DNA from 2 places in the Enterococcus sp. LJL90 genome. Region 2 is predicted to be linked to the other one. Evidence: predicted binding sites of a transcription regulator. Region 2 holds the regulator's gene; the other holds the start of a gene.
The links. The regulator HrcA, encoded in region 2, represses chaperone genes, less so after heat shock. The targets are predictions, from matches to a motif close to TTAGCACTCNNNNNNNNNGAGTGCTAA.

Region 1 (4,221 bases), on a different contig from region 2:
ATCATTCCTCCCATGCCCATTGATGGATCCATTGCAGGAGCCGCAGGAGCAGCTGGTTCTGGTTTATCAGCAACAACTGCTTCAGTGGTTAACAATAATGCAGCAACAGACGCGGCATTTTGTAAGGCTGAACGAGTTACTTTAGTTGGGTCAACAATCCCAGCGTCTAGCATGTTCACCCATTCGCCAGTCGCAGCGTTGAAACCAACGCCTAATTCAGCGCTTTTTAGTTTGTCGATAATCACTGAGCCTTCATAGCCAGCATTTTCAGCGATTTGACGAACTGGTTCTTCCAATGCACGTAATACAATTTTAACACCAGTTGCTTCGTCGCCTTCAGCAGCTACAGCCGCTACTTTATCAATAACGTTGACTAAAGCAGTTCCCCCACCGGAAACCATACCTTCTTCAACTGCTGCCCGCGTCGCATTCAAAGCATCTTCAATGCGTAATTTCAATTCTTTTAATTCAGTTTCAGTTGGCGCCCCAACTTTGATAACTGCTACACCGCCAGCTAATTTAGCTAAGCGTTCTTGTAATTTTTCCCGATCGAAATCAGAAGTTGTATCGGCAATTTGGTTTTTAATTAATTGCACACGAGCATCAATCGCCGCTTTTTCGCCGCCGCCTTCAACAACAGTAGTGTTGTCTTTATCAACAACCACTTTGCTGGCAACACCAAGATTTTCGATAGTAGCATCTTTTAATTCTAAACCTAAATCTTCAGTGATTACAGTACCGCCAGTTAATACAGCAATATCTTCTAACATTGCTTTACGGCGATCGCCAAAGCCAGGAGCTTTAACAGCGACAACATTGAAAGTTCCACGGATTTTGTTCAATACCAAAGTAGGTAAAGCTTCGCCGTCCACGTCATCAGCAATGATTAATAATGGTTTAGATTGTTGTAAAATTTGTTCTAACAATGGCAAGATATCTTGGATGTTAGAGATTTTTTTATCCGTGATTAAAATGTAAGGATTGTCTAGGACTGCTTCCATTTTATCATTGTCAGTTACCATGTATTGTGATAAGTAGCCGCGGTCAAATTGCATACCTTCCACAACATCTAATTCAGTTTCAATCCCTTTAGATTCTTCAATGGTGATAACACCGTCGTTACCAACTTTTTCCATAGCGTCAGCAATGTATTGGCCAACTTGTTCTGAACCAGAAGAAACAGAACCAACTTGAGCAATCGCTTCTTTTGAATCCACGATAGAAGAAATGCTGTGTAATTCTTCAACAGCAGCTTTAGTTGCCAATTCAATCCCACGGCGAATACCTAGAGGGTTCGCTCCAGCTGTAACGTTTTTCAAGCCTTCGTGAACGATAGCTTGCGTTAACAAAGTTGCTGTTGTTGTACCATCACCAGCGATATCGTTGGTTTTTGAAGCAACTTCAGAAACTAATTTAGCTCCCATGTTTTCAAAGTGATCTTCTAATTCGATTTCTTTAGCAATGGTCACACCATCATTGGTAATTAAAGGAGAACCGTAAGATTTTTCTAAAACAACGTTCCGTCCTTTTGGTCCTAATGTTACTTTTACTGTATCTGCTAATTTATCTACCCCGCGGAGCATTGCAGCACGAGCATCTTCAGCAAATTTAATTTCTTTAGCCATGATTAATTTCACCTCATAAATTTTTTAGTTCAATCTGTTTTTTATTCAACAATTGCGATGATGTCTTTACCAGACACAATCAAATATTCCGTACCTTCAAATTTCACTTCTGTACCGGCATACTTTTCAAACATCACAGTATCGCCAACTTTTACAGAGGCAGGAACTTTTTCGCCATTGTCTAATAAGCGGCCTTCACCAACAGCAATGACTGATCCAGTTTGAGGTTTTTCCTTCGCTGCAGAAGCGAGAACAATTCCCCCAACAGTTTTTTCTTCTTCACTTGCGACTTGAATAATGACGCGATCGCCTAAAGGTTTTAACACGATAAATCCCTCCATCAAAAATTAGTTTTTAGCACTCTTAACTATCGAGTGCTAACTCACAATTCATATGATACTCATTTCTTTAAAACTTTGCAAGTTTTTCGTTCGTTTTTTTAAGAAAATTTTTAAGCTCCAACTTTTAGCGCGGACTATGCTATAATTCTTCTTATTAAAAAAGTTTGCAGGAATCAAACGAAAAGGAGTTTCACTATGTCAATTCGCAAGTATGGCCTTTTAACCATTATATTGTGGTTTTTTGCTTTCACGTCATCCATCACCTTTTACTGGTTAGGAATTTTCCAATCAGGGAATCAGCCAATCAACGCTTTAACGGCTGTTTACTTGGGAATGGCTTTTGTTTTAATTGCCCTCTACCTTTACCAAAGAAAAAAAGGTTCGCCCTTAGACTTTGAAAAGAAACCGATGCATTGGGTGCTACTGGTTGCTATTGGCTTCTTAAGCATCTGGGGAGCGCTCTTTTTACAGCTGATAGTAAATTCGATTGAATCGGCTATCTCTGGAGAGCTGACGGTTTCAGAGAATACTCAAAATTTAGTAACCTTAATAAAAAGTGCCCCCATCTTCTTATTAGCTACAGCAGTTGGCGGACCGGTTATGGAGGAATTTGTTTTTCGCCGGGCGATTCCCGGCGTTATTGCCAGCTTCCCCTTTCGCTTCACTAATTTTTGGGTGGGAGCGGTCATTAGTTCGATTATCTTTGCCTTTGCCCACGGCGATGGCCATTTAGCTGTTTATTTTGTTTTAGGGATGTTCTTTTGCTTCCTTTATAAAAAAACCGGCAGCATTTGGACGCCGATTATTGCCCATGCGGGAATGAATGCCCTCGTTTTATTTGCTCAAATTCTGCTGCAAAATCTTACTTAAAGGAGTCTGCCATGTCTAGCCAACAAGCTTTATTAGTCATTGATTTACAAAATGGCGTCTGTTACGGCCAAAATGAATTATTTGGCCTTGAGCCGCTTTTAACAAAAGTCAATCAACGAATTGCTGATTACAGAAGGCAACGGCTGCCGATCATTTTTGTCCAGCATCAAGACGAAGAACTGGTGAAGGGCAGCGAATCTTGGCAGTTAGTTCCTCAATTGAATAATCGGCCGGAAGATTATTATGTCGGTAAAACCCACGCCAATAGTTTTTATCAAACGAATTTACAGGAGCTATTGCAAGAATTGGCAATCAAGAACTTAGAGATTGTAGGCGCTCAAACGCAGTATTGTGTCGATAGCACCATTAAGTTTGCCCACGGTTTAGGCTATACTCTTTTTCTGCAGCGAAACGGCACCTCTACCCTTGACAATCCCTTTATGACTGCGGCAACAACCATCGCCTTTTACGAAGATTTATGGGACCAACGCTTTGCAACATTTCTATAAAAATAAAAAAAACGCTGAATGACACAGCTCAACCGTTAGCATAACTAAGCTAATCGGTTGGCTGGCTAATCATTCAGCGTTTTTTAAATTGCAAAGAGACTTGTCGCTTCATCTGGATCGGTATCGTAAATCCGGAAATCATAATTGACTCCTAGACCTTTTTCAGTCAAGGTATTTTCCATTGTCAGATGAGCGAGTTCTTTCATATTGTTTTCTTTACTCAAGTGTCCCAAATAAATTCGTTTTGTGCGGTCCCCTAAAATATCCGTCATCACTAAGGCGCCATCTTCATTCGACAAATGGCCTTTGTCCCCTAAAATCCGCTGTTTCAAACTCCAAGGGTAGCCCCCCATCCGCAGCATTTCTAAATCGTGATTGCTTTCAACTAAATAAGCATCCGCATCCTTGACTACTCCCCGCAGATGGTCGCTGGCATAACCGGTATCCGTCAAAATTACAAAAGATTTACCATCTTTGTAAAAACGATAAAACTGTGGCGCTATCGCATCATGGGAGACACCAAAGCTCTCGATATCCATGTCACCAAGGGTCAGAACTTTGCCCATCTCAAAAATATTTTTTTGCTCTAACGGCACATTGCCAATCATGCCGTCCATCGCCTGCCAAGTTTTTTCATTGGCATAGATGTCCAGCTTATATTTGCGGGCTAAAACTCCGACGCCGTGAATGTGATCACGATGTTCATGGGTCACAAAAATGCCGTCTAAATCTTCGGGATTCCTGCCTACAGAAGCTAAGAGACTAGTAATTTTTTTGCCGCTTAAACCGGCATCTACTAAGAATTTTTTTTCGGCTGATTCAATATATAAGGAGTTGCCGGTACTGCCACTGGCTAAGACACTCACTTGAAAAGCT
Region 2 (4,221 bases):
CATCTTTCACATCACCAGTGATGACACCACCTTGAATGGCAGCCCCCATTGCAACTACTTCATCAGGGTTCACTGATTTATTTGGTTCTTTATTCGTTTCTTTGCGAACTGCTTCAACCACTGCTGGAATCCGAGTTGAACCACCGACTAAAATTACTTCATCAATTTCAGATTGAGACAAGCCAGCATCTTTTAAAGCTTGGCGTACTGGAACTTTGGTTCTTTCAACTAAATCTAAAGTTAGTTCATCAAATTTTGCGCGGGTTAACGTCATTTCCAAGTGCAAAGGTCCAGCGTCGCCAGCTGTGATAAATGGCAAGCTGATTTGTGTGCTAGTCACACCAGATAAATCTTTTTTAGCTTTTTCAGCAGCGTCTTTTAACCGTTGTAAAGCCATTTTATCTTTGCCTAAGTCAATACCGTTTTCTTTTTTGAATTCTGCAACCATGTGGTCGATAATTTTGTTATCAAAGTCATCCCCACCAAGATGGTTATCGCCGGCAGTTGATAATACATCAAAGACGCCATCGCCTAATTCAAGGATGGAAACGTCAAAGGTACCGCCACCAAGGTCAAAGACTAAGATTTTTTCATCTTTATCTGTTTTATCTAAACCATAAGCTAAAGCAGCTGCTGTTGGTTCATTGACAATCCGTTCAACTTCTAAACCGGCAATTTTACCAGCATCTTTCGTTGCTTGACGTTGGGCATCGTTGAAGTATGCAGGAACTGTAATAACAGCTTTTTCTACTTTTTCCCCTAAGTAATCTTCAGCAAAACCTTTGATATATTGTAAAATCATTGCTGAAATTTCTTGTGGTGTATAAGATTTGCCTTCTGCTTCGACCTTGTAGCCAGCTTCGCCCATATGGCGTTTGATAGAAGCAATTGTGTTGGGATTAGTCACTGCTTGACGTTTTGCTACTTCACCCACTTGAATTTCACCATTTTTAAATGAAACAACAGATGGTGTTGTACGGTTGCCTTCTGGGTTGGCGATAATTTTTGCTTCGCCGCCTTCAAGAACTGCAACTGCTGAGTTTGTTGTACCTAAGTCAATACCGATAATTTTACTCATAATTAATTTCTCCTCACTGTAACTTTTTTATCTTTTATTTTTAGAATAGCTTTTTTATTGAGCCACGATAACCATCGCTGGTCTTAATACGCGGTCATGTAATTTATAGCCCTTTTGCAAAACTTCAACAACCGTTTCGCTTGGAGCGTCATCATTGGCTGGAATCGTTTGGACAGCTTGATGTAAATTAGGATCAAAGGTTTCTCCCATTGCAGAAATTTCTTCGATGCCTTCTTCTTTCAACGCAACTTGTAAACTTTCCAAAACCATCATAATGCCTTTTTTCAAACTGGCACCCTGTTCATCATCCACTTCAATTGCCAAAGCCCGCTCTAAATTATCTAGAGATGGCAAGACTTTTTTAGCTAAGTCTTGGGAACGATATTTTTGCATCGTTTCTCTTTCGCTGCGATTGCGGTTGGTGATATTGGCGATTTCCGCCCGAGCTCTTAAAAACTTATCCTCCATATCAGAAAGATCAGCATTTAATTTTTCCAGCTCTGTTAAAACTTCGACTTCTTCGACTAATTCTTGATTGGCATCCGCTTCTTCAAGATTTTCAGGTTGCTCTTTTAATTCTTCGTCTTTTTCTGCCATCGTATAAACTTCCCTTCTATTCATTGGTTAACCGTCTAACTCCCGGTAGTAATCCTCCAAACGATCGGCAAGTTCTTGGCGGAAGACATCCACTAAGCCGAACATTTTCGAATAAGGCATGCTCGTCGGTCCTAATAATGCAATCATGCCCCGACCGTGACCTTGAATATCATAGGTCGCTTGAATCAGACTTAGATTGTCTAATAAATTATTCCCGATTTCAGAACCAATTTTTATTGAAATCCCACCCTCTGCTGGTACAAAGAGCTGACTCAATTCATCCGAATCCTTCATAAATGAATAGGCTGATTTAAATTCTGTCAAATCTTGACTAGGATTAAAATCTAACAAATTCATTCGACCGCTCACGTAAACTTTTTCTTCAAAGGCTTGGCCCAGCATACTATTAAATAAACTGACCAATCCGTCCGTCGTTTGGAAATACTTGTGAAGAATCATCGGAATTTCTGTCCGCAACCGATGGTAAACTGTCAACAAAGGTTCGCCGACTAATTTATCATTGATAATTCGAACAATTTTTTCTAAATCCTCACCGGTAACTCCTTCAGGAATTTTGAAAATTTGGTTTTCGACATTGCCTTTGTCCGTCACAATCAAAGCAATGACTTGGCGATCATTTAAAGGGACAATCCGAAAACCGGTCAATTTCCTTTCCTTGACTTCAGGACCTAAAGAAAATGCCGTGTAGCTGGTCAATTGGGCTAGAACCTCAGCAGAGCCTTCAATGATTTCATTGATTTCGTGAAATTCCTTTTTAAAGGATTGACGAATTTTCAAGACATCATTGTTGGCAATTTGAGTCGGTTCCAACAAATAATCCACATAATAACGATAACCAGCTAAGGAAGGAATTCTTCCTGAAGATGAATGGGTCTTTTGTAATAACCCATGTTCCTCCAACGCCTTCATATCATTGCGAATTGTTGCAGAACTGGCTGAGATGCCCTCCTCCATCAACTTTTTCGAGCCAACGGGTAATCCAGTTTCGGTATAATTCTGAATGATGAGCCGTAAGATATTTTTTTGTCTGTCTGTTAACATCTCAATCACCTTCATCATTTGTTTTAGCACTCTTAACTATCAAGTGCTAACACAAGTATTAATATACCATATTCTCCAGAGAAGTCAAGGAAAACGATGCAAAAATTAGCACTTGTTTTATCCGAGTGCTAATTACTTTTTTTCGGATAATTTCTATCATTGGAAAAGTTTCTTCTATATTAAGTCTAAATAAAGTATGATACTATTTACAAAGAAATTGAACCACGAGGAGTCCAAATGATGGAAACAAAAAAAATTTTACAACCGGTCTCGGCTTATTTACACATTCCTTTTTGCGAGCATATTTGCTATTACTGTGACTTTAATAAAGTTTTTCTAGAAGGCCAGCCAGTTGATGAATATATTGAAGCATTACTAAAAGAAATTCAATTGACGAAAGCGCGCTTTCCGGTTGAAGAAATGGCTACGCTCTATATTGGTGGTGGAACGCCTACCTCCCTCTCTGCAAAACAATTGGATCGTTTATTAGCCGGCGTGCGGGAGCTGCTGCCCTTCAATGATCAAAATGAATTTACTGTTGAAGCTAATCCCGGTGATTTAACTCAAGAAAAATTACAGGTGATGAAAAATTACGGAGTAAACCGTTTATCAATGGGTGTGCAAACCTTTGATGATAAATTACTGAAAAAAATTGGGCGCAAACACACTGCTGCTGATGTCTATGAAACGATGGCCTTTTTAGAAAAGGAAAATTTTGAAAATGTCAGCATCGATTTGATTTATGCGCTGCCGGGACAAACCTTGGCAAGTTTTCGTGATACCTTACAGCGGGCAATTGAATTGGATTTGCCCCATTACTCGTTGTATTCTTTAATTTTAGAAAATAAAACCATGTTTATGAATTGGGTGCGGCAAGGTCGGTTGGAATTACCAGATCAAGATATTGAAAGTCAGATGTTTGCTGAAACGATTGAACTGATGGCAAGTGGCAATCGGCAACAATACGAGGTCAGTAATTTTGCAATTCCCGGCAAGGAAAGCCAGCATAACTTAGTTTATTGGAACAACGAACATTATTTCGGTCTGGGGGCAGGTGCTAGTGGTTATCTCGGCAATATCCGCTATAAAAATCACGGCCCGATTCAGCATTATTTAGCGCCTTTACGAGACAATCAGCTACCGATTCGTGAGGAAGAAAAATTGAGCCACAATAACCAAATGGAAGAAGAAATGTTTTTAGGTTTGCGAAAACGCCAAGGTATTTCGCCTGATCATTTTGCTGAAAAATTTCAAGTGTCTTTAGATTCAGTTTATGGACTGGTGATTGAAGAATTAATTCAAGAAAATCTATTAGTGCAACAAGAGGATTATCTGGCTTTAACCGAGGAAGGCTTGTTTTTGGGAAATGATGTCTTTGAGCGGTTCCTATTAGATGATTAAATACAATCAAAACAATTGACTTATAGCCCACTCTAAGTTTTATACTTAATTTGTAACTAAAATTGAAAGTAGGGATTTATATG

Region 1: the regulator HrcA is predicted to act here: its motif matches at 1,980-2,006, upstream of groES (co-chaperone GroES).

Annotation. Positions count from the first base shown of each region.
Region 1 covers NZ_JBXPBQ010000003.1:382,632-386,852, reverse strand. Annotated here, with positions in the region: gene groL (chaperonin GroEL) at 1-1,625, opposite strand, end outside; gene groES (co-chaperone GroES) at 1,667-1,951, opposite strand; gene AC1Z3S_RS09935 (CPBP family intramembrane glutamic endopeptidase) at 2,162-2,836, shown strand; gene AC1Z3S_RS09930 (cysteine hydrolase family protein) at 2,848-3,345, shown strand; gene AC1Z3S_RS09925 (MBL fold metallo-hydrolase) at 3,429-4,221, opposite strand, start outside.
Region 2 covers NZ_JBXPBQ010000007.1:68,785-73,005, forward strand. Annotated here, with positions in the region: gene dnaK (molecular chaperone DnaK) at 1-1,078, opposite strand, end outside; gene grpE (nucleotide exchange factor GrpE) at 1,133-1,675, opposite strand; gene hrcA (heat-inducible transcriptional repressor HrcA) at 1,703-2,737, opposite strand; gene hemW (radical SAM family heme chaperone HemW) at 2,975-4,138, shown strand; gene AC1Z3S_RS14730 (aldo/keto reductase family protein) at 4,219-4,221, shown strand, end outside.